3 regions of the Photobacterium swingsii genome follow, and region 3 is predicted to be linked to each of the others. Evidence: predicted binding sites of a transcription regulator. Region 3 holds the regulator's gene; each other region holds the start of a gene.
What was found. Region 3 encodes PurR, which represses purine synthesis genes. Its sites were predicted from a motif close to TNANGNAAACGTTTNCNTNA; they were not measured.

Region 1 (7,132 bases), 760 kb from region 3:
GATGGAAGAAGGCTTCAAATTGGTCACGTGCCATGTTGTTGAACAAGATAGACTTCGCCCAACCTTCACCCGCACCCAAGACATCACCGTATGAGAAACCACCACATGCAACTAAACCGTTAAAGCCATCTAGCTTCACATCACCCGATAAGATATCGCTCATGTGAACATCTTTCGCTTCAAAGCCAGCACGGTCAAAAGCAGCAGCCATTTCAACGTGTGAGTTGACACCCTGCTCACGCAAAATAGCCATTTGTGGTTTCGCACCCAGGTTAATTGCAGGAGCAATAAACGGCGCAGCCACATCTTCATTAATATCAAATGTTAGCTTAGTGTTTAGACCTGGGTCGCTGTTGTCTTTCTTCGCTTCAAACTCTTGCAATGCACCCGCAGGGTTATCACGCATCGCTTGCATTTGGTACGTTGTTTCCGCCCAAATCGTACGAAGTTCAGTACGGCTTTGCTCTAGCACTTGGTCGTTACCATTCCAGATGCGAACAATGTCTTCGTCAACCACAGTACCAATAATGTGGCTACATGCTTCTAAGCCGTTTGCAGCCAACACAGCGAGTACTGCGTCTAAATCTTCAGTGCGAACCTGTAGCACCGCACCCAACTCCTCGTTGAATAGGGTTGCCAGCACATCTTCACACGCATCGCCATCAGTGGTGTTCAAATCAACTTCGACACCAGTGTGACCCGCAAACGCCATTTCGGCTAGCGTCACGTATAAGCCACCATCACCACGGTCATGGTAGGCCAATACTTGCTCATCACGCACTAGCTGCTGAACAGCAGTGAAGAAACCTTTTAGTAACTCAGGGCTATCAACGTCTGCTGGCTTATCGCCAAGTTGCTTGTAAACTTGCGCTAGAGCCGTCGCACCTAGGCGGTTTTGACCACAACCTAAATCGATAAGCACTAGGCTTGAATCACCTTTATCTGTTCGCAGCTGAGGCGTAACGGTTTTACGTACATCTTCAACACGACCGAAAGCAGTAATCACTAGCGATAGCGGTGATGTCACTTCTTTGTGTTCACCGTCTTGTTCCCACTGGGTTTTCATCGACATCGAGTCTTTACCCACTGGAATCGTTAGACCAAGTGCGGGACACAGCTCTTCACCAACCGCTTTCACTGCTTCGTACAGACCTGCATCTTCACCTGGATGACCCGCTGGTGACATCCAGTTAGCCGATAGGTTAATACGCTTCATATCACCGATATCAGCACTTGCGATGTTAGTGATCGCTTCACCGACAGCTAAACGCGCTGATGCACCAAAATCAAGCAATGCAACCGGTGTACGTTCACCCATAGACATCGCTTCACCATGGTAAGTATCGTAACTTGCAGCCGTTACTGCACAGTTAGCTACAGGCACCTGCCATGGACCCACCATTTGGTCACGAGCAACGAGGCCAGTAACAGTTCGGTCACCAATGGTAATAAGGAATGTTTTTTCTGCAACCGCAGGCAAACGAAGTACGCGTTGAGTCGCTTCTTCTAAATCAATGCTTGAGCGGTCGATAGCTTGTCCTTGCACTTTTTGCGTTTTCACATCGCGGTGCATTTTCGGCGCTTTGCCCAATAGGATATCCATTGGCATATCAATTGGCGTATCGTCGAAATGGCTATCTTCTAGCGTTAGGTGACGCTCTTCAGTCGCTTCACCAACTACGGCGTACGGCGCGCGCTCACGCTTACAAATTGCATCGAAAGCAGCCATGTTTTCTGGCGCGATGGCCATCACATAGCGTTCTTGTGATTCGTTACACCAGATCTCTAGCGGGCTCATACCGGGTTCGTCATTTGGCACATCACGTAGCTGGAATTTACCGCCACGCTCACCATCATCGACCAACTCAGGCAATGCATTTGAGATACCGCCTGCACCCACATCGTGGATAAAGGCGATTGGGTTGTTTTCCCCCATCTGCCAACAACGGTCGATCACTTCCTGACAACGACGTTCCATTTCTGGGTTTTCACGCTGTACTGAAGCAAAATCTAAATCTTCTGCCGACTGACCAGATGCCATTGATGAAGCAGCACCACCACCCAGACCGATGTTCATCGCAGGACCACCAAGCACGATAAGCTTCGCACCAACAGGGATCTCTTTCTTCTGAACATGCTCGGCACGGATATTACCCATACCACCCGCAATCATGATTGGTTTGTGGTAGCCACGAACTTCTTCGCCATTGTGAGACGTTACTTTTTCTTCGTAAGTACGGAAATAACCCAATAGGTTTGGGCGACCAAATTCGTTATTGAATGCCGCGCCACCCAGCGGGCCTTCAAGCATAATATCTAATGCATTAACAATACGACCCGGCTTACCAAAATCCGTTTCCCAAGGCTGTTCAAAGCCAGGTACGCGCAAGTTAGAAACGGTAAAACCAACCAAACCCGCTTTAGGTTTACCACCAATCCCCGTTGCGCCTTCATCACGGATTTCACCGCCTGAACCTGTTGATGCGCCCGGCCAAGGTGAAATCGCCGTTGGGTGGTTATGCGTTTCTACTTTCATCAAGATATGTGCCGCTTCTTGATGGTAGTTATATTGGCGAGATTCTGGATTTGGGAAGAAACGACCAACTTCAGAGCCTTCCATTACCGCTGCATTATCTTTGTAAGCAGACAGCACGTAATCGTGGTTCTTCTCGTAGGTGTTTTTGATCATCTTGAACAATGACTTTTCTTGTTCGACACCGTCGATCGTCCAGTCAGCATTAAAGATTTTATGACGGCAGTGCTCTGAGTTTGCTTGAGCAAACATCATGAGTTCAATGTCATTTGGATTACGACCTAACTTAGTGAAGTTTTCTACTAAGTAGTCAATTTCGTCTTCTGCTAATGCTAAACCCAATGTTACGTTAGCTTCTTCAAGGGCTTGACGGCCACCAGCAAGAATATCAACAGATTTCACTGGCGCAGGCTCAGCTTGAACAAACAAAGCTTGTGCGGCTTCAAACTCACCGAAAACCACTTCCATCATGCGGTCGTGGATCAAGCCTTTTAGCTCAGCAAGATGTTCATCCGTTAATGTTGCAGTGGTTTCTACGTAATATGCCGTACCACGCTCTAAACGCTTAACATGTGTTAAGCCACAGTTGCGAGCGATATCAGTAGATTTAGAAGACCATGGCGAGATAGTGCCAGGGCGTGGCGTTACCAGCAGCAAAGTGCCAACTGGCTCATGCTCGGCAATCGTTGGACCGTAGGTCAGCAAGCTCGCAAGCTTGCTTTGCTCGTCAGCAGTAAGAGGCGCTGATAAATCAGCGAAGTGCATGAACTCGGCATAGATGCCAGTCACAGGCAGACCTAATTCGCGACAACGCTCTAATAGCTTATTAACGCGAAACTCAGATAGTGCGGGTGAACCACGCAAAATTTCCATGTGCGAACGACTCTCGATTAGCAGTTGAATGAAGGTGATATTGATCTGGTTATCTCAACATTAAATGCTCGATAACCACATCAATGTCACCTTTTTCAGCACTTACACGACTCAAGTTTCGAGGTGTATGGCTCATGTTTGGGCGTAGTATAAGGGAAATTGTTTGGTGACGTAACACCTGACGCAACCGTTTGCGTGTTTTTTTTTCATTCATGCGGTGTTTCAGCATAAAAAAAGCATTTTTCGATCATTTCCGTAGCATACTTGCCACAAAACCGTTCACACATATGCACTTCGCCGGCTATCTTAAATGCGGTATTGAGCAGATGATTACTATCAGGTTACTTTGAGGATTCGTCGTCATTTGGTATAAAGAACACCAAACTATAACGATGAGCATGTATATTTGAACAGTCATTCATTCAGTATCCGCTTCAAAACCTTGCTGCTAGTTACCCTAGCCTGTCTCGGACTCAGCGGATGTAAATGGCAAAGCCAACCTCAAGACGATTTAGAGCGTATCCGCGAAAGCGGTGTGCTTCGTGTTGGCACGCTGAATAATCAGCTTTCTTACTATATCGGTAGTGATGGCCCGACAGGTCTTGATTACGAACTCGCCCAGCGCTTTGCCAAAAAGCTGGGGGTTAAGCTTGAAATGCAACCTATGTTCACCCTCTCTGGGCTTTTCCCTGCGTTAAAACGTCACGATGTCGATATCATTGCGGCAGGACTCACCATTACCCCTGATCGTATCGAGGCATTCAAAGCGGCACCTGCTTACTATTTTGCTAGCCAAGTCGTTGTATATAAAAAAGGCAATTGGCGCCCACGTAAGCCCAGCGATCTCGCATTGAATAAGGGAAGCTTAAAAATAGTCAAAGGTTCAAGCCATGAAAAACGCTTACTGCAATTAAAAGAGTTATACCCAGATTTAGCGTGGGAAGCCTCTGACGACACAGACAGTGATGAACTACTACGGCTTGTTGCAACGGGGGAACTCGACTTCACCGTGGCTGACTCAGTCGATGTCGCTTTGCTGCAGCGTATTCACCCTGATATAGCTATTGCGATGGAACTAACCGAAGACGAACCCATTGCATGGTTTGTCAATCAATCGCCTAACGACAGCCTGTATGCACTACTGATTGAGTTTTTTGGCGATATCCAGCAGAGCGGCGAACTGGCAAACCTAGAAGAGAAATACTTCGGCCATGTGGATTCATTTGATTATGTTGACACCCGTGCATTCTTACGAGCCATAGAGAAAAAGTTACCTCGCTGGGAAGCACTCTTTAAGCAATATTCCAACGAATTTGACTGGCGGCTATTAGCAGCCTTGTCTTACCAAGAATCCCACTGGAACCCTCGCGCAGTATCGCCAACAGGTGTGCGTGGCATGATGATGCTAACGCTGCCAACAGCCAAATCCGTTGGTGTTAATAACCGCTTGGATCCCGAACAAAGCATTCGTGGCGGCAGCGCCTATTTACGCAAGATGATTGCACGCGTGCCAGACAGCATCGAAGAGCATGAAAAAGTGTGGTTTGCCCTCGCTTCTTACAATGTCGGCTTTGGCCACATGATGGATGCCCGTCGCTTAACCAAAAAGCAAGGTGGTAACCCTGATGCATGGAGTGATGTAAAGCAGCGCTTACCATTACTTCGTCAACGTAAGTACTACAGCCAAACCCGCTATGGCTATGCTCGTGGCGATGAAGCACTCAATTACGTAGAGAACATTCGTCGCTACTATCAAAGTATCATTGGTTACGAACAGGCACACAGCCAACCGGTTAACGATGAAGGTGTTGCCAACGTTGATGGATTGCAAATTATTCAAGCTCCACAAAAACAAGCTGGAGTGTTAAGTGAAGGCGTTGCAGCAGAGCCAGTATCGAGCAATGGCAAACCAGCCCAGTAACAACGGGGCTCACGCTGAACAGTAAACCTCTAAAAGCCTGTTAATCAACAGGCTTTTTTATTAATCCAACCGCATTAATGCTGTTAGTTTTAAACAATGACATTGTTCAATTTAGCAGCAGCCTCACACTTGGTGTGATAAATAATGAGAGCTAACACTAGGGTTTTCGATCCCTATCCTCTCTTGCTACGTACGAAAGAGTAAAATTAAGCAAGATACGATGTGCTCAAGCACAGGGAGAAAATATGAAATTATTTAAACGAAAATCAGCCTCTACCGCTTTTAATAAAAGAATGACATCAGCGGCCACTCGACGTAAGCGATTGAGCGTCAATATTCGACGTAAAATATTATGGCGCCAACGTAGTTTTACGTTAACGCAGCTTAATGATATGGCATAAGTTTTGAGTTACCCAAATGAACACAAATAAAAAAGCTCGCATTGGTTTGTACATGCGAGCTTTCTCTTTTTGAAAGGGCATTTGAGACCCTATTTAAAACAATTGCGACTTAACGGTTAAGTTGCAAAAGATCCCATTTATTACCATACAGATCTTCAAATACCGCCACAGTGCCGTATTCTTCTACACGAGGTGCCTCGTTAAATTTAACCCCTTGCTGCTGCATCGCTTGGTGATCACGCCAAAAATCATTCGTTTGTAAAAACAAGAACACGCGTCCACCCGTTTGGTTACCCACAGACTGACGTTGCTCATCTGTACTCGCTTGCGCCAGCAATAAATTCGTACCGTTTGAATTTGGCGGACTCACTTGTACCCAGCGCTTTCCACCACCAAGATCGGTATCTTCAATTAACTCAAAACCCAGCTTTTGAGTATAAAAAGCAATCGCATCATCATAATTATCAACCACTAATGCCACATTGCCTATTTGTTGCTGCTTCATAATGCGCCTTCTATTTTTTATCTCACTGCGCTCGACGTGCTTGCTTTTCCGCTTTTTTTTCCGCGCGACGGCGTTTAAAGAAAGCTTGTAATTGCGCTCGGCATTCTTGCTCCAATAAGCCCGATTCGCACATCACATGATGATTCACTTGCTCGTAACTCAGCAAATTCATAATACTGCCTGCAGCCCCAGTTTTAAGATCGGGGGCACCGTATATCACCTTACCAATTCGGCAGTGCACCATCGCACCAGCACACATAGGGCAAGGTTCTAACGTAACATACATCACAGCATCAAGCAGACGGTAGTTCTGTACGACTTTACCTGCTTGGCGTAATGCCATGATCTCGGCATGCGCAGTCGCATCGTGCTGGCCAATGGATCGATTCCAACCTTCACCTATCACCTGACCATCCAATACGACCACAGCGCCCACAGGCACTTCACCCTCAGCTTCGGCATTACCCGCTAGCTCTATGGCACGTCGCATGTACAGCTCATCTTGACTCTGAGTCAGGTTCTGCTCCGGATTCTGGTTAGGTTCTTGCTCAGTCACAGTCTCTCTCATCTTACAGGCATTGTTGGGTGCTGGATTATATAGTTAACCCAGCTGTTGCGCGAGATAATCCACCAGCATCCTCACCTTAGGTGATAAGTGGCGGTTATGTGGATAAAGCGCCCAGATCCCCTCTTCAGGCTCTTGATACTGCGTCAGTACCGCCACTAGGTTACCTTCGGCTAAGTCTTCGCTAACATAGTAATCAGGAAGCTGGGTAAGTCCGAGACCTTTACGTACTGCGTCTAATAAACCATAGCCACTATTGCAACGTAAGCTACCGTCCACTTTGATCGACTTCTCTTTTCCCTGATCCTGAAAACGCCAATGATCGTGATTCCCC
Region 2 (7,132 bases), 570 kb from region 3:
CGCGTAAGCGTTTAACGCAACTTGGTCGTCAACTTGCACGTCTGCCGATTGATCCGCGTTTAGCGCGTATGGTACTTGAAGCGCCGAAACAAGGTGCGCTGCGAGAAGTGATGATCATCGCCTGCGCCTTGTCGATTCAAGATCCGCGTGAGCGTCCTTCAGAGAAAAAACAAGCCTCTGATGAGAAGCATCGTCGCTTTAACGACAAAGACTCTGATTTCTTAAGCTATGTAAACCTATGGGATTACGTGCAAGAACAGCAAAAAGAGTTATCAGGTAATCAGTTCCGCCGCCAGTGTAAAAAAGATTACCTGAACTACCTGCGTGTACGTGAATGGCAAGACATTTACTACCAAGTATCTCAGGTAGTGAAAGAGCTTGATTTCAGAATTAACGAACAAGAAGCCAGCTACCAAGGTGTTCATACCGCTTTACTTGCGGGTATGTTGTCGCATATTGGTTTGAAAGACCAAGAGAAAAATGAATACCAAGGTGCACGTAATGCGCGCTTTAATATTTTCCCTGGTTCTGGCATTTTCAAGAAACAGCCAAAGTGGGTGATGGTTGCTGAGTTGGTTGAAACCTCACGTTTATGGGGCCGTGTTGCTGCGAAAATTCAACCTGAATGGGTAGAGCCTCTCGCACAACACTTGATCAAGCGTAGCTACAGTGAACCGCACTGGGAGAAGAAACAAGCCGCAGTCTTCGCCTTTGAAAAAGTGATGCTTTATGGGATCCCTGTGGTTGGGAAACGTAAAGTGAATTACGGCAATATTGATGCGCAAGTCTCGCGTGAGATCTTTATTCGTTCAGCGCTGGTGGAAGGGGATTGGGAAACCAAGCATAAGTTCTTCCATCAAAACCGTAAGTTGCTGCGCGAAGTTGAAGAACTGGAGCATAAATCACGTCGTCGCGATATTTTGATCGACGATGATCAGCTGTTCGAGTTTTATGATCAACGCATAGAGCACGTTGTTGTGTCTGGTCGCCACTTCGATTCATGGTGGAAGAAAGCGTCTCGTGAAAACAATGAGCTATTGAACTTTGAACGTGAAATGCTGTTCCGAGGTGATGCAAGCCATGTCACAGATTTGGATTATCCGAACTTCTGGCATCAAGGTGGGCTAAAACTTAAGCTGAGTTACCAGTTTGAACCGGGTGAAGATAACGATGGTGTGACTGTTCACATTCCATTGCCGATTTTGAACCAAGTTGAGCCTGATGGGTTTGATTGGCAAATTCCGGGTCTACGCCAAGAGTTGGTGATTGCGTTAATTAAGTCGCTGCCTAAGCCAATTCGCCGTAGCTTTGTGCCTGCGCCAAACTATGCTGACGCGTTTTTATCTCGTGTTGAAGCGCAATCCATGCCTTTACTTGATGCGCTTGAGAAAGAGCTTAAACGCATGACGGGTGTGACAGTCCTACGTGAAGACTGGAAGCCTGAACAAGTACCTGATCACTTGAAGATTACGTATCGCAGTGTTGATCACCGCAATCGTAAACTAAAAGAGAGCAAAGACTTGTTCGGGTTGAAAGAAAGCTTGAAAGACAAGGTGCAAGAAACACTGTCGCAAGTGGCAGATGATGATATTGAGCAAGAAGGCCTGAAAACCTGGAGTTTTGGCACGCTACCTGAGCGTTACCAGCAAAAACGTGGTGGCTTTGAAGTGAAAGCCTTCCCTGCATTGGTTGATAACAAAGACTCGGTTGGCATTAAGCTGTTCGAAACTCAGGAAGAACAGCAAACGGTTATGCAGCAAGGTTTGCGCCGTTTGGTGTTACTGAATGTGCCTTCGCCGATTAAATACTTACATGCAAACTTACCGAATAAATCAAAGTTAGGTTTGTATTTTAACCCTTACGGGCGCGTGTTAGATTTAATTGATGACTGTATTGCATGTGGTATTGATAAGCTGCTAGAGCAACAAGGCGGATTAGTTTGGGAGTCGGAGAAATTTGAAGCTACCAAAGAGTTTATTCGTGCTGAACTTGGCGATACAGTTGTGGATGTCGCCAAGCAAGTGGAAGAAATTCTTACCACGGCTTTCTCTATCAATAAGCGCTTAAAAGGTCGCGTTGATCTGACAATGGCGTTTGCTTTATCAGATATAAAAGCACAAATTGATGGCTTAATCTTTAAAGGCTTTGCCACTGAGTGTGGTTGGAAACGTTTGCCAGATATTCTTCGTTACATGCGTGCGATTGAACGTCGTATGGAGAAGTTGCCGATCGATCCAAATAAAGATCGTGTTCATATTTTGAAGATTGAGTCAGTTGTGAGTGACTACAAAGAACTACTGAACAAGATTCCAAAAGGGCAACCAGTACCAGAGCCAGTGAAAGAGATTCGCTGGATGATTGAAGAGCTGCGTGTAAGCTACTTTGCTCAGCAGTTAGGGACACCTTACCCAGTCTCTGATAAGCGTGTGCGTAACGCAATTAACGAGTGTTAATGCGAAACTAAAACGCGGACAATAAAAAACAAGAACCGAAGTCTTAGTAATAAGGCTTCGGTTTTTTATTGGCTAATATTGATGCGCAGCCAAAACAAAAAACGGAGCCTGAGCTCCGTTTTTAGTCTATTGATGATCTTGCTAAGAAGTGGGAATTAACGTTCCCAGTAATCTTCTTTCAGACAGTCTTCACGCTCTGGTAGACCACGTGATAGGCGAGGAGCGTGCTGTGTTAGCACTTCGTAGCTTACACGGTTAGAGTAGCGACAGATTTGTGAGAATGACGAGTAAGACAAGAACTCTGCTTGGTGCTTAGACGAATTTGGCACGTTCGCTTTGTGGAAGCCGTTAGCAGACATATCGTGCAGTAATGCAGATAGCGCAGCATCACCAGCACCATTGGTGTTTTTGATTTCAACAGGGCCACCTAGGTAAGGTGCAATGTGTGAGTAAACACGTAGTGGTTTCACACAATCTGATTTACGCATAGGACGGCTAAATTCGTATTTGTTGAATTCGGCAATTTGGCCAGGAAGAAGCGGGTGAGTAGACTCACGCTTTAATTCGTCTTCAGTGTAGCCAGCCATGTACAAGCCAACAGGGCCAGCAGTACATAGCACCATATCAACCCACTCAAGTGCTTTGTCAGCAGCTAATAGTGGATCTTTCTCACCTGTTAGGGCTTCACCTTCTTCTTCGTTCATTGCTACACAAGTAACGTGCTCTTTTAAGAACTCAATCCACCATTCTTTCTTATCTTCGATCACGTATTTCGTGCCAAGTGTAAGAACGACAGGGACGTTGTGTTTTTTAGCAAATTCGATAGCACGTAATGCGGCATCTTTCATTGGGTCGGTTGGTTTACCGCGCACAAGGTAAGATGAAAGCACTAAAGCTGCCGCATTTTCAAATGCGCACTCAGGGATGCTATCTGGACGAAGTTGGTTCATATCACCTTCGTTGATCGCAAACGTACGTTCGCCATCTTCAGTGATAAGGGTGTAGCAGCGGCCGATTGGACCATCGACAGGCTGTAAGAAATCTAAGTCCATACGGCTAGATGTATTACATAGGTAGCGGTAAGCGTAAGAACCAATTTTTAGATCTTTGCTCATTACACCCAGTAAAATTGACTTATCGTCTGCCAATACAGAGTAGTTATGTAGGGTATTACCTATAGTATCGCCAGGGTACTCGTGGCTGATCAGGTTTCGCTCTTTCAGTTCTTCGTAAAGCAGTTCAGCTTTATCTTGGTCAAGAACAAGCGAGTGTCCTTTACTCAGAGAATGGCGAGCCAGAAACTCGTCATCAACACGTGCTTCAATATCAACAATGGTCTGACCGACGCCTACAATGTGAGCGCGAGCAAGTGGATTTTCTTGTTGAATTTGAGCCATTAATGGATCGCGGGCATTGACTGGGAAGTAATGCTTAGACTTACGCTGACCAGGAAATTTCATGCTGTAGTAAAGGCTATTTGTTTAGGGGATTTTGATTTGATTCTACCACAGAAATAAAAGAAACAACCGTTTTCATCACAAACTAATGACAAAAAGGTGCCTTACGGCTCTTTTTTAATCGACACTGGTCACGTTTTTGGTTCTTTGAGCGAAAAACGGAGCATGATAGTCCTTCAAATTTACTCTGTAGCTGGAGGTTACTCTTATTTATCTACGCATTGGTTGAATTCGGGACGACATTCTTTATGAGAGCTAATTTGGCGTATGTTGTTTTATTCTTGCGGAAAATAGAATCATGTTAATGGGCAAAAAGAAAAAGAAAAAGAAAAAGAAAAAGAAAAAGAAAAAGAAATGAAGAGGGTAGAGTCAGGGGGAGATAGGTCAAGGAGAGCAAAGAGAAGAAATGATCACCTGAGCCAGCTTGTCGCACAGGCAATCATTCATAGGATGGGCAAAGTTAGTCGAGTAACAATTTCTCAGCAGGTCGACTACCATCGACAGGGCGGTTTACCGAGATACTACGGCCTTTTTTCATGCCTTTTTCATAGTCATCGGTGATGCCTTTCATCGCTTCTTGAAGCTGTTGCTTGAAAGTTTCGCGATCGATGTTTGCGAATTCTTTATCTATGTAGTTGGTCAGGCGTTCTTCATGGTCATCATTAGAACTTAGCACGGGAAGTTTTTCTAATGCACCCTCTAACCAGCCAGCAAGAAATGATGATACACGGCGTGTAACTTCACTCGAACTTGCACCTGTACCTGCAAAGCTATTACGAAATTGTCCCGTTTGTTGGTTCATTTCACGGTAGACAATATCAAATGCAAATGCTGCGAAAATTGCGCGTTCAGCAACACCGATAAATTCTGCTTCTTTAAGCCCTTTATAGTTTGTTAACACACATTCCACGCCAAAACGGCGGTTAATGCCACGGATGATCTTAAGAATCTGTGGGCTAACTTCACTTGGTAGCAGGGTTTTACTTTTGGTTTTACCCATTTTGATGAATTCAACATCGTCTTTGTCTAAGCCGTATTTCAACATCAAGCGGTGAGCCATGCGAATGGCTTGTGCGGCCTCGTTGACGTTAGCAGAGTTACCAAGCTCTAAGCATTTAGCAATTTTTTTCAGTGCTTTTCGCTTATTTTCAGACATTCAATCACACTCACTATAAAACGGGGGACGTATTTTAACTGTTTTTGAATGAAATTTCAGAGAAAATTTTCGTCTAAGAGGAGGAGGCTGCCTTCATAAACTTGAGGAAAACAAGAAGGCTGAGCATAATGCGTTTATAACGTTACATACCGCCAATGGCATAAGTGCAGATATTCCTATGACAGACCTTTATCAGTCAATCGATGTACCCTTCAACTATCGTCACACCTGCTGGTTCTGTGGTGAGCCTTATTTTGAATCATATGGGTTTATGCCATCGCCTAATTACGAGCATCAAGCTCACCCTTTGATGTTGCCATGCTGCCAAGAATGTTTCACTAGCTGTAAATCAATCAAGGTGAGTAGCTTAGATTTATTGCGCGATAAAGTGAAAGAGCAGTTGCATAAGCGTTATGCAAAACATCTACAGATTGGCGTGAATTGGACAAAAGAAGAGTTAGAAGATTGCGAATTTGAAGGTAAAGCCTTAGAGGGCTTTCGTGAAAGTGCATGGGCGATGTTCGAGATCGCGAAAGAGCGGGTTAATTATCAGGGATGGCCGGTTAGCATTGATGGTATTCCTGTTGCTGGCATGACCAATGTTTTCCAGTTTGAATTTGACGGCATTTGTTACACAGGGTTAAATCATGCTGTGCAGCAGTTAGCATTGAAACATGGCATTCCTCAACCTTATTTAGAGAAAGTTGTTGAGTTAGTTGGCCGCAGTAAAATGGCCTATGCTTTACGTTTTTGTAAAACGTCTTATGGGTATTCTGATGCACAAATTGCAGCCAGTTTAGATAGCTTAAAAGCGCTTCTTGCAGAAGAAGCCGTCAACGAGTCAATGGTGGATAGTCCTGCTGTTACGTCGACGCGATCACGCGAATTTTCGATAAGTGAGATCCATGATTTGATTTTGTATCGGACACAAATTTCAGCTTATGCGATTCAATGGGCACTGGAGCGAGGGATTGACACCTTGCACAAACTTGCCGTTCAAGAAGATGCATTTTTCGAGCACTTTGCAAAAGACTCAGAAATGGTCGCTTTCACCTATTTTAATGGCTTACAGATCTACTTAGAAAAGCGGGAAACTGATCCTTTATGGGCAGAGCAGGAAGATCCAAATCGTGAGCTATTTGCGCGTTTGTAGTATGGCGGTTTAATAGATAGTAGAAGAATAGTAAAACGCCCAGTATTGCTGGGCGTTGTCGTATGACTAACTGTCTTTATGTGTCGTTTATTGGTTGTAGCGTGACCAAACCATGGTTCTACCATTCTTATCGAATGCTAATACTTCAAATGCTTGTTTGGTATCGCCTTGCTCCATACCAGGTGAACCAATAGGCATGCCTGGTACGGTTAGACCAATCATGCGCTGCGGTTTTTCTGCTAAAAAGCGTTTAATGTCTTCAGCTGGCACATGACCTTCAAAGGTATAACCGTCGATTTGGGCTGTATGGCATGACGCAAGTTCAGGCTGTAAGCCGAGCTTAATTTTAATGGGTGTCATTTCAGCTGTTTTTACTACATCTAAGTCAAAGCCATTTTCTTCCATATGCTCAACCCATGCGCCACAACAGCCACAATACGGTGATTGATAGTTTGTGCCTTGAATTGCTTTGGCCATTGAGAAAGAGCTAAAAGTAAGCAGTGATAGGGCAACTAAACGTGAAAATTTCATGGTAACTCCTAAAGTTCCCATTCTATTGTGAGTAAACGAGGCTTGTATGTATTGCACAAGGCTTTGCTTCGCGAATGAATAGAACAGGTTAATATATTCAAGACCTCTATTTGCTTTTACTGAATAGAGGGTGTGTAAATCAATGAGATACGGCCATAGTTGAATGGCATGTAGCAAGCTTGCTATGACAAAAAGCACAGCAGCCCTAGGTACAGATTGATTTATGCTTGAACAGGAGGCCTTAAAATACGTTCAGAATAGTCAAACAGTTGACTGACAGGGTCACCATAATTATGGCTGTCTGGCATTGTCGACATAGTTAATTGATGAACAAATAAAATGGCAGATGCGGTTGTTGAATGACAATCACTGCTTTGGCAAG
Region 3 (7,132 bases):
GCTTTGTGCGAGTTCACAGCCAATCGGGCCGCCCCCCAGTACCAGAAGTCTCTTAGGTTGTTCTTTTAGCTGCCAAATAGTGTCAGAGGTCAGGTAGCTAACATCTTGAAGTCCGGGAATATTAGGAACTAGTGGGCGAGCACCTGTCGCAATCACTATGTTGCGGGTAGTCATACGCTCACCGTTTACTTCAACTTCCCATGGCGACAAAATACGCGCTTCACCAGAGACACAATTCACACCTAGCGACGAATATCGCTCAACAGAATCGTGAGGTTCAATTTTATCGATGACTGTATGAACGCGCGCCATGACCTGCTCAAAATTGACGCTTACACCACCAGTGGTAATACCGAATTCCTTCGCTCGGGTAATTTCCGACATGGCATGTGCCGCGCGGATAACAGCCTTAGAGGGCACACAGCCTGTATTTAAGCAATCACCACCCATCTTATGGCGCTCAATTAAGGTCACTTTTGCTTTTACTGCAGCTGCAATATAGGCGCTGACTAAGCCACCTGCACCCGCCCCAATGACGACCATGTTTTGATCGAATTTTTCAGGCGGTGTCCAGTCAGCATATACGCGGCGCTGCTCGATAAGGCCCATGACAAATTTTGCGACCAGTGGAAAAATCCCTAATAGCGCGAGAGAAATAAGCACGGGAGCTGAAATGATGCCACCGAGCGATTCGATTTCACCAAGTTGTGTACCTGCGTTGATATACACAGCAGTACCGGCCAGCATCCCGATTTGGCTGACTAAGTAAAAGAGTTTGGTTGATAGTGGCGTTAACCCCATTAATAGGTTCACCAGAAAGAATGGGAACACTGGGATTAATCTGAGTGTGAATAGATAAAAAGCACCGTCTTTTTTAATGCCAGCATTGATAGGCGCAAGACGATGGCCGAATTTCGCCTGTACCCAGTCGCGAAGAATATAGCGGCTAAATAGGAAAGCGAGTGTTGCACCAATAGTACTTGCGAACGAGACTAGGATTAGACTCCACCAAAAACCAAATAATGCCGCGCCAAGTAGCGTCATAATTGCAGCACCGGGTAAGGAGAGTGCTGTTACAACGATATAAATAGCAAAGTACACTAAACTCGCAAAGAAGGGACGTGCAGCTATCGTGTCTTGCAGCGCGACTTGTTGTGCCTTTGCTTGCTCTAAGGTGAAGTACTGACCCAAGTCGAACAGGAACCAACTTCCAATAAGCGCGGCAATGACGGTAATGAGCAGTAGTTTCTTTCTATCCATGAGATAACTCCTACGATTTACTCTGTGGTGGTTCTTGCTGCTGAGCCGATGAGGTGTCTGGTTCATCGGCAGTAGCGGTGCTTTTAAGTGCTGATGTTGTCGGCACAGAGCAAAACCCTTGTGCAGGTACATCAAGCGCGGTATTAAATTTGGCAGATAGGTTTTGGAAGGCGATCAGGGCAGTAAGTTCTACTAGGCTATCTTCGTTAAACCATTGCTGTAGATCAGATAGCATGTCTTCTGTGACTTTTTGCCCTGTAATGGTCATCGCTTCAACATAATGCAGCACTGCGATTTCTTCGTCAGTGAATAGGGCGCTGTTTTGTTGCCATTGAGAAAGGGCTTTGATCTTTTCAACAGAATCGCAACGCTCGGCTAGACGCATTCCGTTAGCATCGACGCAAAATTCACAATCGTTTAGTTGTGAAACGCGGACACAAACCAAAGATCGTGTAACCGGTGAAAGTGGTGAATGGCGGCGATCTAGGTAGCCAAAAAATCCAGCGACCAACCAAAAGAGTGGCGGGCGGCGTCCCCAAAGTAAAGACGGGTTGAGTTCTGCGCCGAAATTACGTTTTTGTAGCCAAAGTAATGGGCGGACAAAGATTGAATATTTGTTTTTTTTCGCGAGGCGCACTGCGTCGTTTCCTTATGAACACATGATATAGCACCAATGCTATACCAAGGTAATAAAGGAGACCCAACCAAGGGCGCAAATATTTCAATTAATTAGGAAAAAATTGAAAATCGTGATTAATTGCGCGTATTTTGAACGAACGGCTAATTAATGGCGACTTCAACAGCACGGCTACGTTCTTGCTGCACAACGCGGTTATCGGGGATTTCTGAAAAAGCGATATAGGCTGATGCCAGAATTGGTAGGCAAGCCAGTACCAGCGTTTTGCCGATATGGTAATTACGGTACCAATATTTACGTGCCCGGATTTTTAGTAATCCTCCCCAAATGACTAGAATGACATTAAAGCCACCGACTAGGGTAAATATGTCGATAAGCACATCAAGGGGAGCGAGTTGCTGAGAAACAAGTAGCATTACAAAGGCAGGGGGGAGTAGGCTAAGAATAACAAAGGCGCGGAGGAGTTTCGGCCATTTGCAAAATTTATCCTTAAATATGTGGTCTGCTTGCCCAGGAAAAGGCTTTGAACAGAGCATACTGGCCTCACTTTTTAGCAATCTCAAAGACCGCAAGTTAGTTATGGTCGCTATAGTGACGACATATTATTGACGTCGATTTAACTGCAACAGTTACCATAAGTAGTTGAAAACAAAAAATTGACGGTTTTCACACCGCCAGCAGCGGTTATTTTACTTATTTAGGGGGGGATTAAAAGTTAACTGATGCTTTTGTGAACAGTATTTGTGAGTAGAGTCAATCTTTGACGTAATCCTGACATTGGGTGGGCTAAAGCAACAAAAAACGAGGCATCAGCCTCGTTCTTATTGTAGCAAAAGTGTCGTTGTTCACCCGACTCCCTAGGGTAACAAACCTAACAATTCACCACGTCTGGTTTCACTGATTACAGACCAGTGTCTGCCGCTGATCGCGCCTTCTAAAGCCCAAAGCAACTCAATGTTGAGATTATTATCATGCGTATCGAGTAATGCTTTGTATGCGTCGATAGCGCCGACCTCAACAAGCTTCTCGACAGTATCAATACCCACTTTTTTTAGCATGCGCTCATTGGCTAATCGTAAATTTGGCAAATCTTTAATGCGAGATGGGCCAATTTTGCTTTTTGTTTCTTTGTCGTTCTTCGCACCTTCTAGTGAGCCTTGTGCGTATTCAATAATCATTTCTGGTGTATTCCACCAGATATCAGGAATAGCAAAATGTTTAGTTACTACGGGAAAACCGCGTTTCTCGTAAACATAAGGTGATAGATTGGCTTCTTTAAATACTTCAATGTTTTTTGCATTAGCGCGGAGGTGTAATTTGTTTTTTACCACCAGAGCAAACATTGTTTCGCCTGCAAAAATGCCAAAACCGCCAAACATTGATCGTGATTTAACACTGCCAAAACAATCGAATAATTTTAGGGTGTCTTTAAGTATTGGTTTATCCATGCGACTTCTCGGTGAAATAAATCTTGGGAGTCACCTAACATATAAGCGAGGAGTTTAGGTTAGCAAAGCACACTTAATGTATGTCAAAAGCATGTCAAACCCAAAAGCAGGTTTTGCGTTAAATCCATCGGTAACCCCGCTACCTTGAAAGTGTTAATGTTTATCGAATAACACTCTGTTAGGCCGGAAGCTTTGCGTCCCACTTTTTCAAATGGTTTGCCCTGTTCGTGACGTAATAAGCATATCGTAAATAGCAGAAAAGCGTTTACCCTGGGCTGGGTGAAATGTGATATTGCTTCAATTATTACTGTTCTGTGGAGAGAGAATATTCAGGAATGAAATGAATATCTTAGCAAATGAAAGATATTTATTTGAAATTCAAAAGTAATATTATTGTTACATATTAAATATTTATGTAAAAAAGGAAGATTTAACCGCATGTTAACGCAAAAAAAAGCCGACGGTTAGATACCGTCGGCTATTCAATTTTTATGCGTAAAGCGAATAATTAATTCAGTTTATGAACGGATTTACGCACTACTAATTCAGGCGACATTTCGAAAATGCGGTTTTCGTGTTTTTTGTCTTTCACACGCTCCATTAAGATTTCAATCGCAGTTTTGCCTAAACGGCGTTTAGGCTGGTGGATTGTTGTTAATGGAGGCGAGAAGAAAGGCGCGAGTTCGATATTATCGTAACCAATAATCGAGATATCTTCAGGAACACGAATTCCATGTTGAACAAAAGTACTGATCATCGCCATTGCCATAATGTCATTAAAACAGAATATAGCAGTCGGACGTTCTTTCATTGCGATGAACTGTTCTGCGGCTTTAACGGCCGTTTCACATTCGAAGTCACCTTCGATGACCCAATCTTCATTCACTGATAGATTTGCTTCGTCCATGGCCTTTTGGAAGCCTTTTAGACGCTCACGACAGGTTGACTTCTCATTGTGTCCAGATAGGCAACCGATTTTGGTATGGCCATTCTCAATAAAGTGTTTGATAGCAACATAGCCACCAATTGCTGCGTTATCTTGGATTTTATCCGTGTGTGGGCTTTCTGGACCCCAGTCCATCACTACCATAGGTAGATCGTTTTGACGCTCTAGCAAATCTAACAGACGTTGATCGAGGTCTGAACACATCACCATTAAGCCATCAACGCGCTTTTCTGCTAGCATGCGTAGGTAATCGCGCTGCTTAGAAAGGTTACCTTCTGTGTTACACAGAATGAGGGTATAGCCTTCTTTGTAGCAGTATTCTTCAACACCATGTACAACTTCGGCGAAGAAGGGGTTGGTTGATTTAGTCACCAACATACCAATAGTGCGCGTAGTGTTACATTTCAGGCTGCGAGCAACAGCACTTGGGGCGTAGTTAAGTTCATCAACAGCCGTTAACACTTTCTTTTGCGTTGCTTCTGCGACGAAGCGTGTTTTATTTATCACGTGAGAGACTGTTGTTGTTGAAACACCAGCCATACGTGCAACATCTTTAATCGTTGCCATATTTATTCTTCTAATAATTGGAATAAAGAGGATCTTTCTAAGCCAAGCACTGTGCTTACTCTTGCATATTGAGTGCTACGTGCTGCTTGAGACCTTGTATAAACGTTAAAAGCCGCTTCTCAGATGAGCGGCTTTTATGGATTCGGTAGCGTTACATTGTTAATCGCTTGCGTTCACATTTTACTGAGTGTAGCGCACAGTGCAACGTTTCTGTCTCTCAAGATGGCAATACTTGATAAACATCAACATAAACAATGTAAACTGAGTAAAATTTGATGCATCAGTATGCATTTATGTGTGCATTATAGAGATTACATAACCAGACGCTATAGAATTATCGGGTGTTGTAAGCTTGGATGCTCAGTGATGGTTACTGGCCAACCGTAAACACGTTCAATATTTTTAGGCTCAAGTGCCTGCCAAGCATCACCATCAGCTTGTATTTTTCCCTCGTTCACTATCACCAAACGGTCGGCATATTGTGCCGCAAGATTAAGATCATGCAAAACAATGATAACGGCAGCCCCTTCTTTTGCCATGCTTTGCGCAAGCTGCAATGTTTTATGTTGATGCGCTAAATCGAGTGCTGACGTTGGTTCATCGAGCATCAAAATTGCATTTTCCTTGGCTTCGCTAAGCTGGGTAAGTACGCGAGCAAAATGGACCCGTTGCTTCTCGCCACCAGATAGCGAGGGATATAGACGGTTTGATAGGGCCGTCACCTCTGTCTTTTCCATCATACTGGCCGCTGTTTTGCTGGCCTGTGCGCGAGTGAGATCCAGCGGTAAAGCGCCTAATTCAGCCACTTCTTGGGCAGTAAAAGCAAAACTTAAACTACTGTGCTGTGGTAAAACAGCTAAATACTTCGCCAATTCTTTCGCTGACCACTGAGCATGGGTTTTCCCCTGAATGCTAATGTCACCACCTGCATCTAATTCACCACAAAGCACTTTTAGTAACGTACTCTTCCCAGCGCCATTTGGACCAAGTAACGCCGTGACTTCACCATGTTTGATTTCTATATCAAAGTTATCAAGTAAGGTCTTGCCGCCTAGGCCTAAATGCAATCCTTTTGCTGCAATTGCGATCTTATCCTGGGATTGAAATCGAGAAGATGAAAAACCAGCCATCATGACAGGCGTCCTTTTTGTTTAACCAATAACATAATGAAGAATGGCGCACCTAAAATAGCGGTAATGATGCCGACAGGCAGTTCGGCAGGGGCGGCTATAACGCGGGCAATCATATCTGCAACTAATAAAATCAAAGCACCCAATAACGCCGATAGAGGTAGCAATGTTTTATGGTTAGGGCCTGAAAGCATGCGGCCTAAGTGTGGAATGATTAGGCCGACAAATCCAATAACACCAGTGAGGGATACGCAGACACCAACACCTGCAGCACAGAGCAAAATTAAGCTACGCTTGAGCGCCTGCACATTAACACCCATGTGTTTGGCCTCTGCTTCACCAAGTAAAAAGGCATTTAAGGCATTTGCTTGACGATCGAAGACCCACATTAGAATGCCTAAGGTTGTAAAGGCTAAGGCAATGCCTGGCCATGTTGCACCAGCTAATGAGCCCATGGTCCATAACGATAGGTCGCGTAATGCTTGATCATCTGCAAAGTAATTCATTAGGCCTAAAGCGGCGCCTGATAAGGCTCCGATAGCTACACCGGCTAGCAGCATGATGGTCACGGATGTGCCATTTTTGTCTGTGCCAAGTGTATAAACCAGCCAAGTACTTACTGCGCCCCCAAGAAATGCCATGATAGGCACAGTGCCTAACGTGAGCAGAATAGGGAATGAAGCGGCCCATGAGCCGAACAGTACAATAGCAAGTGCCGCGCCTAAGCTTGCACCACCAGACACCCCGATGATGCCAGGGTCTGCGAGCGGGTTACGAAATAAGCCCTGCATAACGGCGCCACATAACGCGAGAATAGCGCCTATTGCTATACACAATAGGGTTCTTGGAAGCCTAATCTGGTGAATAACGATCTGAATATGTGCGGGTAATTCATTTTGCCACGGCGTAAAAGCTTTTAAACTCTGGCTTAGCGTGATGGCCATAGGGCCAACAATTACTGACGTTGCCACCGCCAAGCAGAGCAAGCTCAACCCGACGGGGAAAACGATTTTTAAAGGAAGTCTTTGGATCTGCATAACGGACACGTAACGAATACTCGACGATTAAGGGTAGAAAACACGGTTCAAGCGTTCTGCTTCACTGAGGCTTTTTAGCCCTAAACCACCAATTAAAGCAGTGCCAT

Region 1: a site for PurR is predicted at 3,586-3,605, ahead of purL (phosphoribosylformylglycinamidine synthase). Genes of this name have one in related genera too.
Region 2: a site for PurR is predicted at 3,972-3,991, ahead of OCU77_RS07600 (inosine/guanosine kinase). Genes of this name have one in related genera too.

The regions. Positions count from the first base shown of each region.
Region 1 is NZ_AP024852.1:2,940,727-2,947,858, forward strand. Features, by position in the region: gene purL (phosphoribosylformylglycinamidine synthase) at 1-3,406, opposite strand, end outside; gene mltF (membrane-bound lytic murein transglycosylase MltF) at 3,813-5,327, shown strand; gene OCU77_RS13375 (hypothetical protein) at 5,573-5,728, shown strand; gene OCU77_RS13380 (VOC family protein) at 5,838-6,233, opposite strand; gene tadA (tRNA adenosine(34) deaminase TadA) at 6,256-6,723, opposite strand; gene OCU77_RS13390 (LysR substrate-binding domain-containing protein) at 6,835-7,132, opposite strand, start outside.
Region 2 is NZ_AP024852.1:1,612,760-1,619,891, forward strand. Features, by position in the region: gene hrpA (ATP-dependent RNA helicase HrpA) at 1-2,453, shown strand, start outside; gene OCU77_RS07600 (inosine/guanosine kinase) at 2,609-3,913, opposite strand; gene OCU77_RS07605 (DUF2786 domain-containing protein) at 4,371-5,066, opposite strand; gene OCU77_RS07610 (hypothetical protein) at 5,245-6,219, shown strand; gene OCU77_RS07615 (DUF411 domain-containing protein) at 6,307-6,750, opposite strand; gene OCU77_RS07620 (hypothetical protein) at 6,972-7,132, opposite strand, start outside.
Region 3 is NZ_AP024852.1:2,179,483-2,186,614, reverse strand. Features, by position in the region: gene lpdA (dihydrolipoyl dehydrogenase) at 1-1,260, opposite strand, end outside; gene OCU77_RS10155 (carboxymuconolactone decarboxylase family protein) at 1,271-1,897, opposite strand; gene OCU77_RS10150 (hypothetical protein) at 2,041-2,433, opposite strand; gene OCU77_RS10145 (TfoX/Sxy family DNA transformation protein) at 2,755-3,345, opposite strand; cyclic di-GMP riboswitch class I at 3,472-3,576, opposite strand; gene purR (HTH-type transcriptional repressor PurR) at 3,854-4,858, opposite strand; gene OCU77_RS10135 (heme ABC transporter ATP-binding protein) at 5,185-5,988, opposite strand; gene OCU77_RS10130 (FecCD family ABC transporter permease) at 5,988-7,025, opposite strand; gene OCU77_RS10125 (heme/hemin ABC transporter substrate-binding protein) at 7,053-7,132, opposite strand, start outside.